Regions from separate parts of the Paenibacillus sp. SEL3 genome, predicted to be linked through region 4. Evidence: predicted binding sites of a transcription regulator. Region 4 holds the regulator's gene; each other region holds the start of a gene.
What was found. Region 4 encodes Rex, which represses fermentation and respiration genes when NADH is low (regulators of the CRP and FNR family bind a similar motif). Its sites were predicted from a motif close to TTGTGAAATATTTCACAA; they were not measured.
Positions count from the first base shown of each region.

Region 1: a site for Rex is predicted at 2,050-2,067, ahead of pflB (formate C-acetyltransferase). Genes of this name have one in related genera too.
Region 2: a site for Rex is predicted at 2,045-2,062, ahead of ACYCS5_RS19185 (DoxX family membrane protein). Genes of this name have one in related genera too.
Region 3: a site for Rex is predicted at 1,301-1,318, ahead of nirB (nitrite reductase large subunit NirB). Genes of this name have one in related genera too.

Region 1 covers NZ_CM137725.1:230,332-233,551, reverse strand. The annotation lists gene adhE (bifunctional acetaldehyde-CoA/alcohol dehydrogenase) at 1-1,772, shown strand, start outside; gene pflB (formate C-acetyltransferase) at 2,101-3,220, shown strand, end outside.
Region 2 covers NZ_CM137725.1:4,164,853-4,168,072, forward strand. The annotation lists gene ACYCS5_RS19175 (dioxygenase family protein) at 1-210, shown strand, start outside; gene ACYCS5_RS19180 (hypothetical protein) at 283-1,206, opposite strand; gene ACYCS5_RS19185 (DoxX family membrane protein) at 1,422-1,940, opposite strand; gene ACYCS5_RS19190 (DUF3048 domain-containing protein) at 2,189-3,220, shown strand, end outside.
Region 3 covers NZ_CM137725.1:3,936,174-3,939,393, forward strand. The annotation lists gene ACYCS5_RS18105 (spore germination protein) at 1-1,018, opposite strand, end outside; gene nirB (nitrite reductase large subunit NirB) at 1,445-3,220, shown strand, end outside.
Region 4 covers NZ_CM137725.1:75,081-78,300, forward strand. The annotation lists gene ACYCS5_RS00355 (amidohydrolase) at 1-1,162, opposite strand, end outside; gene ACYCS5_RS00360 (redox-sensing transcriptional repressor Rex) at 1,149-1,802, opposite strand; gene dinG (ATP-dependent DNA helicase DinG) at 1,846-3,220, opposite strand, start outside.

The DNA.
Region 1 (3,220 bases), 160 kb from region 4:
ATTTTGTAAATAAAGAAGAAGCAGCTAAGCTCACTCAAGGAGCTATGAATGTCGAGAAATGTGCAGTGAACCCAGCTATTGTCGGGCAGTCTGCTGTGAAAATTGCTGAAATGAGTGGTATTACAGTACCAGCAGGAACTAAAATTTTGGTCGCTGAGATTGAAGGGGTAGGAACAAAATTCCCATTGTCTGCGGAAAAATTGAGTCCTGTATTGGCTTGCTATAAAGTAAAAAATGCGGAACAAGGTATTCAACGCGCTGCTGAAGTCGTGGAATTCGGGGGCATGGGTCACTCGTCCGCTATTCATTCGAACGATGAGGATGTTATCGCTCGGTTTGCAAACCGTTTGCAAACAGGACGTATCATTGTAAATGCACCTTCCACACATGGTGCGATTGGCGACATTTACAACACCAATCTTCCTTCGTTGACACTTGGTTGCGGTTCGTACGGTCGTAACTCGACTTCGTCGAACGTATCGGCAGTCAATCTGATTAATGTGAAAAGGGTGGCGAAACGGACGGTGAATATGCAATGGTTCAAAGTACCTTCCAAAATCTATTTTGAAAAAAATTCGACACAGTATCTTGCTAAAATGCCTGATATCACACGTGTAGCTATTATCACAGACCCTATGATGGTACAACTGGGATATGTAGATCGTGTTATTCATTATCTGCATCAGCGCCAAACACCAGTAGCTATCGAAGTGTTCTCTGAAGTAGAGCCAGATCCATCGACAGTTACGGTAGAACGTGGTACTGAAATGATGAGACGTTTCCAACCGGATTGCATCATCGCACTGGGCGGCGGTTCGCCAATGGATGCCGCTAAAGGCATGTGGATGTTCTATGAATATCCAGATACTGATTTCAATAACTTAAAACAAAAATTCATGGATATCCGTAAACGGATTTACAAGTACCCACGTCTGGGCCAAAAAGCACAATTTGTAGCTATCCCTACAACATCGGGTACAGGTTCCGAAGTTACATCGTTCGCAGTAATTACGGACAAAAACCTGGGCGACACGAAGTACCCACTGGCTGACTATGAGTTGACTCCTGATGTGGCAATTATTGACCCAGTGTTTGTATATTCGCTGCCTAAAACAGCTGTAGCGGACACAGGTATGGACGTTCTGACACATGCTATCGAGGCTTACGTGTCCGTAATGGCTAATGACTACACAGATGGTCTGGCAATTAAAGCCATTCAATTGGTATTCCAATACCTAGAACAATCGGCTCTGACCGGTGATAAGCTGGCTCGTGAAAAAATGCATAATGCTTCCACACTTGCTGGTATGGCGTTTGCTAATGCATTCTTGGGCATTAACCACAGTCTTGCACATAAATGGGGTGGACAATACCATACAGCGCATGGCCGCACGAATGCCATTTTGATGCCGCACGTTATTCGTTATAATGCGAAAAAACCGACAAAATTTGCTTCGTTCCCTAAATATTCGCACTTTGTTGCGGATGAGCGTTATGCAGAAATCGCGCGCATATTGGGACTGCCTGCACGCACCACCGAAGAAGGGGTTAACAGCTTGATCGAAGCGATCCGTAAAATGAACAAAACACTCGGTATCGAGGAATCGTTCCAACAAATCGGTTTCGATGCGAAAGATTTCGAATCACGTGTAGATTATCTGGCTGACCGCGCATTTGAAGATCAATGTACAACTGCGAATCCTAAGTTGCCACTGGTTACTGAGTTGGCTGATGTCTATCGCAATGCCTTCTACGGACGTTTTGACCAATAAGATAATAGGTAAGAAGAGGCTTGTGAAAAAGCATTTTCTCGTTCAATACCGATGCAGGCTCTCTATATAGAGGGCCTGTTGGTTTGGGAAGGGAGGTGAACGGCAAGGCTAAGGATATAGGCGCGAAGCTAGGGAAAATAAAGTGACAAAAATCACTCATATTGTGATTTTTGTCACATACTACACTCTATCATTATTCTACAATAAGGGTGTAAGAAAGGTCCCGACACTGAGCGTAAGGCATCGGTGAACAGGCCGGGCTCAAGAAATAGCTTTATCGTGAAAAAAATCACAAGTCCGGAAGACCAAACAATTTGGAGGGATTTACATGTCGGTGATTGAGAGAGAATTACAAGAGCAACAATCTGGCTGGAGAGGTTTTAAAAAAGGCAAATGGACTAAAGAAGTCAACGTCAACGATTTTATTGAAACCAATATCTTACCTTATGTTGGCAATGAAGAATTTTTGGTTGGTCCTACGGCCAACACAACTGCATTGTGGGATATTGTATCCGATCTTACCAAAAAAGAGTTGGCAAACGGCGGCGTGCTTGATGTAGACGTGAATACGCCATCCACTATTATTTCACATAAACCGGGTTATCTAGACCGGGATAAAGAGCAAATTGTCGGTGTACAAACAGATGCTCCATTCAAACGTTCTTTACAGCCGTTTGGCGGAATTCGAATGATGATCGACGCTTGCAAAGCCTATGGTTTTGAAGTGCCAGAAAGTATCATTGATATCTTCACTCATATTCGTAAAACTCACAACCAAGGTGTATTTGACGCTTATACAGATGAAATGAGAGCAGCTCGTAAAGCTGGTATCATTACTGGTCTGCCAGATGCATACGGCCGTGGTCGTATTATCGGTGACTATCGTCGTGTAGCTTTATACGGTGCAGACTTCTTGATCCAAGATAAAAAGCTGCAACTGAAAAGCCTTGAAGTTGATTCCATGGAAGAAGACGTAATTCGTCTGCGTGAGGAAATTTCCGAGCAAATTCGTGCTTTGAATGAACTGAAACAAATGGCTGCTGAGCACGGTTTTGATATTTCAAAACCTGCTAACAATGCGAAAGAAGCTTTCCAATGGGTATATTTTGGATATCTTGCAGCAATCAAAGAACAAAATGGTGCAGCAATGTCCTTAGGACGTGTATCTTCCTTCCTTGATATTTACTCTCAACGTGATATGGAAGAGGGTACAATGACAGAAGAACAAGCTCAAGAACTGGTCGATCATTTTGTTATGAAATTGCGTATTGTTAAGTTCTTGCGCACACCTGACTATAATGAACTGTTCAGTGGAGATCCAACTTGGGTTACTGAGTCCATTGGTGGTATGTCCGTAACTGGAGAAACTCGGGTAACTAAAAACAGCTTCCGTTTCCTGCACACCCTCTACAATCTGGGACCTGCACCGGAACCGAACCTGACTGTAC
Region 2 (3,220 bases), 2.5 Mb from region 4:
TGGAATTTACGTCACTTATTCCAATATGACAAGAAGGCTCCATACGCCAAACAGGCGGTACCTTCTTATGGAATAGAGCATTTTTCACCTTTGTTTTATGCGATGGGGGCTGCGGATCAGGAGCGCTCCGCACATAAGCTTTTTCAGTCGTATGTCCTTGGCTCGCTGAGTCTCAATTGTTGGGCTTTTGGTCAAGAAAGTGATACGTAAATGTAAAAAAGAACTTCCGAATCCACATGCTGTGTGGGAATGGAAGTTCTTTTGTGTATTTTGCGTCTTCGATTAATTAGATGGCACGTTCTTTTTTAGCCAAGTGGATACCTGCGTAGTACGTTGATCTCCATTTTGATCCAACAGTGTCATAAATGCTTTCAGCTTTTGAATGTAGGTACTCTTCGAATCCATATTACGTTGAACGACCCATTGATACCCTTTTTTAGCATTCGGATGAATCTTCCCGGTGTCATAATCGAATAATGGCGTATTGTTCGTGCCATAGAAAGTATAGAAGAAGTACAGATCGTGCAATTTTCTTATAGCTTGTGTACGATTGGAATGTGGATATTGGTGTAAAAACAATTCCTGTGCCAGCGCTCGTCCGGCTAACTGTTGATAGCCGATACGGAGCGCGGCATCCTTGGTAGCCGCCTGTCCGGATTCCATCGCCATGATGTCAATATAGCTGCGGATATCTGCCGTGGTGTGCTTCCCGAATACTTTATATTTTTCATAGTTGATGATTGGGTAATACATGCCTTCTGCGGTTTCAAGTTTGTAGCCGGCATCTCTTGTTTGCGTCAGCAACTTTTTCAGGTTCGCATCGCTTGTACGGCTGATTACATTTGTGAACGAATCACCGGGTTTATAGATTTGATTTATTTTGGTTTGAACAGAGGTCGGGTATAGGGTCTGTGCATAGGAATCCAATTGCTGGTTCTGTGCATTTTCCAGATGAAGCACCATGAGGGTAGCTTGAGAAGCTGGAATGGATTGAACATGCTTTTGCAAATAAGTGAATGCCTGAGATAGCTTGCCGGGTTGGCCTAGTAGCTGCTCGAAGGTTTTGGAGATATGTTGTACACTTTCTGTCTGAGATGTCGTAGTAGATGTCGCCGCTTTGGCTGATGCCGTATATCCCGATCCCATAGTCTGCACTGTGAAAGTTACTGCTGCGAGCATGAGATAGGCTTTGGTGATTTTTTTCATGATATAACCCTCCATTACGTTCTTTGATGTAACTGTAGTGTATAGGGTAAATGTATCGTGAGCATTCCATGTTGTATCCAACTTGTAAACGTTTGGGGAGGATAATGAATCCGATAAAAGAGTCCGAGTTAGGAGGAGCTAAAATCCTCCTTGTGAGCATAACAGCGCAAAAAAATAACCATTATCCCGGAGGATAACGGTTATTTGGGGGATGTTTAAGCTATTTTTCGACTAGGGTCCGCTGGAAAGGTATCTTTATTTTTACCAAACAGTCCACGCAGGAAGGGCAGTACCCAACGGTCAAAGCCAATTCTTCCGGCATTTGCGCCAGCAACTACGAGGAAGATTTCAAACAGCAGGTAGATTGCATTGGTGCTTACTGTACCCGAGAACAGGAACGAGAAGTTCATAACCATGGCCATCAAAGCAGCCAGTGTAGTCAATGTACCGAGAAGCAGGCCAACCCCGACCAAGAACTCACCCAACGGGATCAGGACGTTGAACAAACCTACATTCGGCAGGGCAAAGGCTTCGAGGAACGATCCCCACCAGCCTTGTACAGCGGGATGGTCTCCACCTGTTTTAGCAATGGCCCCCGAGATAAATCCGCCTGCATCGAATCCACCTGTCAGCTTTTCAAGTCCGTGAGTCATCCATTCATAACCTAGATAAACCCGTACGACAGTCAGCAACCACATTGCGACTTTGTTCTCACGTAACCAGCTATTAAACATTCAAACCACTCCTCTTTCTTAATCTATAATGTTGGTTGTATTTCATTTTGTTGGGATGATCATCTTTGCTACACCTTTATTGTAGTAGGTTCAGTTACAGTTATTTGTGATAAAAATCACAAAGTATGAATATTTTTAAAATTTTAATGTCTTCAGATAAGTATTCTATAGAGAGGTCATGCTTCAATCAAGACAAAAACAGGAAATAAAGCTTATAATGAGAAAAATAACGAAGTGGAGGGATGAACTTGTCCGGGCCCATTTCCCAACGAAATCATTGGTTGCGTGTAATGGCCTCAGCTCTGTTATGCATGACGCTGATGTCTTGTTCTGCTATGTCCAATACGGGAGATACTGAACCCGTTCCTCAACCGACCAAGCATAAAACAGAGAAGGAGGCGCTTGAACCGCCGAAGGAGCAGTCTACTCCGGCATTTACAGCTCCGCTTACCGGTCTTCCGGTGGAGCAGCCAGTTTTGGAGCGACCGCTCGCTGTCATGATTAACAATGCTCCAGCAGCACGTCCGCAGGCAGGACTTAGTCAGGCAGATATGGTATATGAAGTTCTTGCAGAAGGCGGAATTACCCGTCTGGTCGCTTTTTTCCAAAGTCATGGCGGAGATGTAAAGGTTGGTCCGGTCCGTAGCATTCGTCCGTATTTGATTGAGCTGGGCGAAACTTATGGTGCGTTGCCGATACACGCAGGGGGAAGCACAGATGCCTATGCGATTTTACAGCAGCAGCGGAAGGAACATTTAGATGAGATTTCAAATGGAGGGGCATACTTCTGGCGAAGCAAAGATCGTCGTCCTCCGCATAATCTATACACGGACGTGAATAGACTGCGCAAAGGAAGCGATAGTAAAGGGTATGCTACGCATACGGACGTTCCAGTATATACTTACCTTAAATCCGGCGAAACCCCAGTTATGGTGGACGAGACTGCAACATCTTTACAAATCCGGTTTTTGCTTAAAAGCTACCGGGTATCTTATACCTATGATCCAGCGGATCAACAATATAAGCGTTTTGTGAACGAAAAGTCACATGTGGATCAAAATAATAACCAACAGCTCTCAGCAGCCAATGTCATTGTGATGAGCACCAGGCATCGAACGTTGGATGATGTAGGCAGATTAAGTGTTGAACTGGACGGCAGCGGAGAGGCCATGGTGTTTCAACAAGGACAGTTAATACAGGCTGAGTGGCAACATACGCCAGGTGATGCGATTCGTTTTATGAAGAATGGGGTTGAAATTCCGTTAACGCCAGGTACATCC
Region 3 (3,220 bases), 2.7 Mb from region 4:
GCATACTGAAGGTCACCGGGACAATAAGTGCAAAGGGAGTCCCGTCCAGAAGAATGGCTATTCTTCCTTCCAGCAATGCATTAATGACACGGTCGGGTCGCTCTGTGTTGTGAACCTGCTGGAACGGACTTAAATAATTGTCTTCAATGAGTTGCTCTACATAACCGGATTCAGCCAAAAAATCCATATCTATTTTTGATATTCTGCGGTTTACTTCTTCAAGAAGATCCGGATTCACAATATCCTTGATGTAGGCGACAACCAGATCCTTTTTGATTCGGCTTCCCACTTGAAATTTCTTCATTTCCAGACTTTTATTTAAGCCCTGGCGTCGAAGCATCGAAGTATTTTCACTTAATACTTCCGTAAAACCGATTCTGGGACCCCGAAGTAGTGCTTCAGAGGTTGGTTCATTGACGGAGCGAATGGCGCCATTAGGCGAGCCTACCAGTAGTGCTTCCTTCATTCCTTCAATTAATAAGGCAGTATGACCTAAAAGGATGAACTCGTGCAGTTCCTCCATACTGGTAACTTCACTAATTTGCGTAAGTGGCATCAAGCTATCTTTTATAAAAGAGCTACTTATACTTTCCGGCTGTTCCTGTTGGTCCTGCTGGCCCTCAAACATCAAGACCTCCAATACCTGATTGCTCATAAGCTTTTCATCCTGCATGCCTTCTATGAAGACTAATACGGACCGAGCATGAAATTTTTTCAACATAAACTCACGAAAATGCACATCACTATTTCCGCCTATAGACTCTCGGATCGAATTTAAATCGGAATCGTAATTCCCTGTAATTTTAGAGTTTGGTTTATTCTGTTGATCAAGGTGCCCTTCGTTATTTTCATCGGAGAGCGGCCGACCGGAAGAATGTTTGGATTTCGCTCCCTTACTACCGACAAACGAATAAATCGAGGTGTTTATATAATAAATCCCTAAAGGAATAATCAACGCGAGGCCTGCTTGAAAGAGTATACTCCAGCTCGGAATATAAGAAATTATTTTAGACCACAAGATGACCACCTCCAAACGATTCAATTCTAAGATACAAGTTGTCCCTAAAGTATTCCTTATAAAGGTTGTATTTACACATGAACTGGAAAGATTCGTTCGATGACCAGAGCAAATGATCATCAACTACACTATTTTTAAATCTAATCATTACGGCAGATCTCACACCAAACACTTCTGTTTTTGTTTTAGGGCTATCTAGCACTGAGAGTCAGCGTGGGGAATGGTGCAAAACCCCTTGAAACGGAATAGGGAAATCCCTAAACATTCTTAATGCGAACCACATTGTGATTATAATCACATATAGCTCTATCTGCTGTATTAAAATAGAAGCATAAACAATATTCATTAGAAACGTAGAGATGTCGTCAGAAACGTAGAGATGTCGTCGGATAGGAAGTAGCGTCGAATGAATGGAGGAACCGGTATATGATAAACAGTAAAAAGAAGCTTGTGGTTATAGGGAACGGGATGGCTGGTATCAATACGGTCGAACAAATTTTAAAATTAACAGATAAATATGAAATTACAGTCCTGGGAAGTGAGCCGCATCCGAACTATAACAGGATCATGCTCTCTTATGTGTTGGAAGGTAGTAAAACAATAGATGATATCATACTGAACGATTTGCAATGGTATGCGGATCAAGGGATTACTTTATATACAGGAAAAATGGTGAAAAGTATCGACGGTGAGAACAAGAAGATTCTCACCGAAGACGGACTGGAAATTGATTACGATGTGGCTTTGGTGGCTACTGGTTCACAATCGTTTATTCTGCCTATTCCGGGTAAAGAATTACCGGGAGTAATTGGTTTCCGAGATATCGCCGATTGCTCGGCAATGCTGGAAGCGGCAAAGACCTATAAAAAGGCCGCTGTCATTGGTGGAGGTCTGTTGGGGCTGGAGGCAGCTAAAGGCCTGGTCAATCTGGGGATGGATGTTACGGTCGTTCATTTAATGGAGGATTTGATGGAACGTCAGCTAGACCGGGAAGCCTCTGCGATGCTAAAAGCAGAACTAGAACGCCAGGGAATCAAGTTTGCTATGCAAATGCAAACTTCGGAGGTGTACGGTCAAGATCGGGTACAAGGACTGCGGTTTTCAGACGGAAGCGAGCTGGAAGCGGATTTGGTCGTTATGGCGGTTGGGATCAAGCCTAATATTCAGGTAGCTGTGCAAAGTGGTATGGAAACGAACCGTGGTATTGTAGTCGATGATTTGATGAGAACCTCTGTGCCGGATGTATATGCTGTAGGGGAATGTGTTGAACACCGCGGAATCTGTTATGGTCTGGTAGCTCCGCTGTTTGAGCAGGGAAGTGTCATTGCCAAACATTTGGCAGGCGCGGAAACTGAAGGTTATATGGGATCGGTGGTTTCCACCAAGCTCAAAATTTCAGGGGTGGATGTTTTCTCAGCTGGCGAATTCATAACCCAGCCTGAACATACGGTGATTGTTGCAAAAGATGAGTGGAAGCGGACCTACAAAAAAGTGCTGCTTCGTGAAAATAAGATTGTTGGAACTGTACTGTTTGGCGATGTGAGCGAATCTGCTAGCCTGCAAAAATATGTGCGTCAGCAAACATTGATGACAGATGAAATATATGGACAGCTCATGGGTACTGGATGCAGCAATCACGGGTCGAAAACATCATCCGCTGAAACGATGGCCGATGATGAAATTGTGTGTGGCTGTAACGGTGTTACTAAAAAGGCCATTGTTGATGCAATTAATGACAATGGGCTGACTACAGTCGATGAAATTAAAGCATGTACCGGAGCAACTCGTTCTTGTGGAGGATGTAAGCCGGTCGTGGAGCAGATTCTACAATATGTTCTTGGAGACAGCTTCAAGACGTCAGCCAAGCAAGGAATATGTAGCTGCACAACATTGAGCCGGGACGAGATTGTGGAAGCGATCAAAACCAAAGGGCTGACAACAACGCGTGAAGTTATGAATGTACTGGATTGGCATAATGATGAAGGTTGCTCCAAATGCCGGCCGGCGCTGAATTACTATCTGGGAATGATTAACCCGGACACCTATGAAAATGAGGGGGATTCCCGTTTTGTAAATGAGCGATTGCACGCGAACATTCAAAAGGATGGAACGTTTACAGTTGTTCCTAGAATGTACGGCGGTGTAACGACCCCAGAAGATTTGAAGAAGATAGCAGATGTTTCTCTTAAATACAACGTTAAG
Region 4 (3,220 bases):
ATACCGCATGGGAAATAAGATCTGTACGCGGCAAGAAATGTGCCTGATTCAGATCCAACGCGATAAAGTCAGCCTTGTTGCCTGCTGCCAACGCTCCTACTTCTTTTAAACCAATCGACTTTGCACCGTATTCTGTTGCCAGACGCAGCGCTTCACTTGCAGGAACTGCCGTAGGGTCACCGGATACACCCTTGTGAATAAGTGCTGCCAGACGCATTTCCTCGAACATATCCAGGTTATTATTGCTGGCAGGACCATCCGTTCCGAGAGAAACCGTAACCCCTGCACGCAGCAATTCAGGCACTCTTGCCACACCACTTGCCAGCTTCAAGTTGCTGCCAGGATTGTGGGAAACCGCTACACCACGTTCTGCCAGTAAAGCTATTTCTTCGTCGTTCAAATGAACGCCATGGGCAACAAGCGAAGGACGGGAGAAAAAGCCAAGCTTATCCAAGTGTGCAACCGGACGCAAACCGTAGTCGCGTACGTTTTGCTCTACTTCGGCGATCGTCTCAGACATGTGCGTATGCAGTGGCAAGTCCAGATCATGCGCAGCTTGTACGAATTTTTCAATAAACGCAGGTGGACATGTATATGGCGCATGCGGTGACATCATCGTTGTAATACGGCCGTCTGCTTTACCGTGCCAGTTACGCGCAAAAGTCACGGCCTCTGCCAGCTTGATTCGCTGTTCTTCCTCCGAACATAGTCCAATTGCTCCACGCATCAGACTTGCACGAATACCTGACTCTTCAGCCACACGAGCCACCTCATCCATATGATCGTACATATCGAGGAAGGTTGTTGTTCCACCTTTCAGCATTTCCAGCACAGACAAGGACGTACCCCAGTACACGTCTGTAGATGTAAACTTGGCTTCCATAGGCCACATTTTTTCCTGAAGCCATACTTGAAGTGCCAAATCATCTCCATGCCCACGCAGTAGAGACATCGCCGCATGACCATGAGTATTGATCAGACCAGGTAAAAACAATAGCCCTTTACCATCGATCGCTTCCGTCTCTTCCTCACCCGCAGGCAAGGTTTCGCCAATATAAGTAATACGACTATCCTCCACAATCATAAAACCATGGACTACCCCTGCTTCTGGTCCATTTACGGCAAAAGATCCGTTTTTAATCATCCATTTATTCACTGTCATATTGTGCTTCTTCCTTTCCGTCCTCCAAATAATAAGCGAGGCTAAGCAAATCAGTTGTAAAGTCTGTGGCATGAATCCGAATGTTGGCTGGTGCCTTGAGAGTAGTCGGTGCAAAGTTCAGGATCGCTCCAATTCCGCTATCAATAAGCCTATCAGCCACGTGCTGTGCTTCAAAATCAGGTACGGTAATAATCCCGATTCGAATGTTTTTTTCTTTCACAGTCGCTTCCAGTTCATCCATCGGTTGCACGACCAATGTATTGATCTTGGTTCCTACCTTATCCGGAAACGCATCAAATACCGCCACAATCTTCATATTGTCTTTTAAATAAGCGTTATAATTCGAAAGGGCTTGCCCCAGATTACCCGCTCCGACCAATACTACATTAATTTGTTGGTCGATTTTCAGGATATGGCGTATTTTCTCAATGAGATAAGAAACATCATAACCGATACCCTTCCGACCAAAATCTCCAAAATAAGCAAGATCTTTACGGATTTGGGCCGGGTTCAAATCTAGCCTCTGTCCCAGCTCTTGAGAAGAGACCGTAGCCACCTCCCGTTTGTGCAGTGCATTCAGATAACGTAAATATACGGGTAACCTCCGTACGACAGCCTCTGAAATTTTATCTGATTTCATACTTGCTCCCCCTAATTGTAACGAACATACTTATGTCCGTCCGTTATGCCTCTGTCTCCGGGGCGGATTGGAGCCATTCGGCGATGCGGGGCACCATTTGCTCCGATGGCATATGCTCCATTTTTGGTCCCGGTAACGAGTACAAAAAGTGCTTTCCGTAATAGGATTCAATCACACGCGTATCATAAACGATAACGACCCCGTGGTCGTTCGCTGTACGTACCAACCGACCAAATCCCTGTTTGAAGCGAATGACCGCTTGCGGTACAGACAGCTTCATAAATGGATTCTTCTTCTGCTGCTGGAGCAGTTCGCTTTTTGCCTCCAGCAGCGGGTGATTCGGCGGTTGAAACGGCAAGCGAACAATGGCTAGACAAGTCAGAGCCTTCCCCGGAATATCGACGCCTTCCCAGAAACTGCTGGTCCCCAGCAATACAGAAGCTTTCGCTTCCTGAAACCGGCGGGTTAGCTTGCTGCGACTTCCACTGTCCACACCTTGTCCCAGCACAGTAATTTCGCTGGATGCTAAGGCCTCTTTGAGCGGCTCATACACTTGCCGGAGCATCCGATAGGACGTAAACAGAACGAGCATTCTCCCACGTGTCGCCTGAGCAGTCGCTCCTAGAGAGCTAACGAGCATATCTACAAAATGCGCATCTCCTACACTGCCCTTCACACTTGGGAAATCCCGTGGAATAACCAGCAACACCTGATCCCTGTAATTAAAGGGTGACGGGAGCTGCGAAGTCATCAGCCGCTCTTGATCTGCGGCCTCCTGTAAGCCGAGCTGATCGATCATGTACTGAAACGACTTATCTACCGACAAGGTAGCAGAAGTCAGAATAATGCTTCTTTTTTTGTCAAAAAACATTTCTTTCAACTGGCGGCTCACATCGACGGGTACCGCATAAAATTGCAATGATTTACTACGGAATTGCCCGCTTGCCTCGAGCCAGTATACGGTTGTTTCATCATCGAGTCGGATAAAAAAGCGCAAATTTTCTCGAATCCCCGCCAAATCCTTGAGCAGACCCGTGATATCTGTAATAAGGCTATCCGCCGCATAATCGTCATGTTCTTCCTTGACGTCCAGCATCAGCTTGTCGCCCTTGCGCAAAATTTCGCTCATCGTTACATATAGCTGATTTTCCAAAGCTCCCGCCTGATCCCACTTTGCAGGCTTGGCCGAAGGTTTGAGACGGGAAGAAAACTGTCCTGTTTCACCCGGTGTCGCATCACTTCGCTCCGGCAACATGCCAAACAGCTTGTCGCTTAGCAGGTCCCAAGTTTCCTTCACCTCTAACACGAGCGGATACAGCTGGTCGATAGTTGAGGCCCAATCTGCCGACTTCTCGTGCCCCGATTTCGCCAACTGTTGACGAAGTGAAGGCAGTTGTCCATTCTTGCTGTCTTTGAAC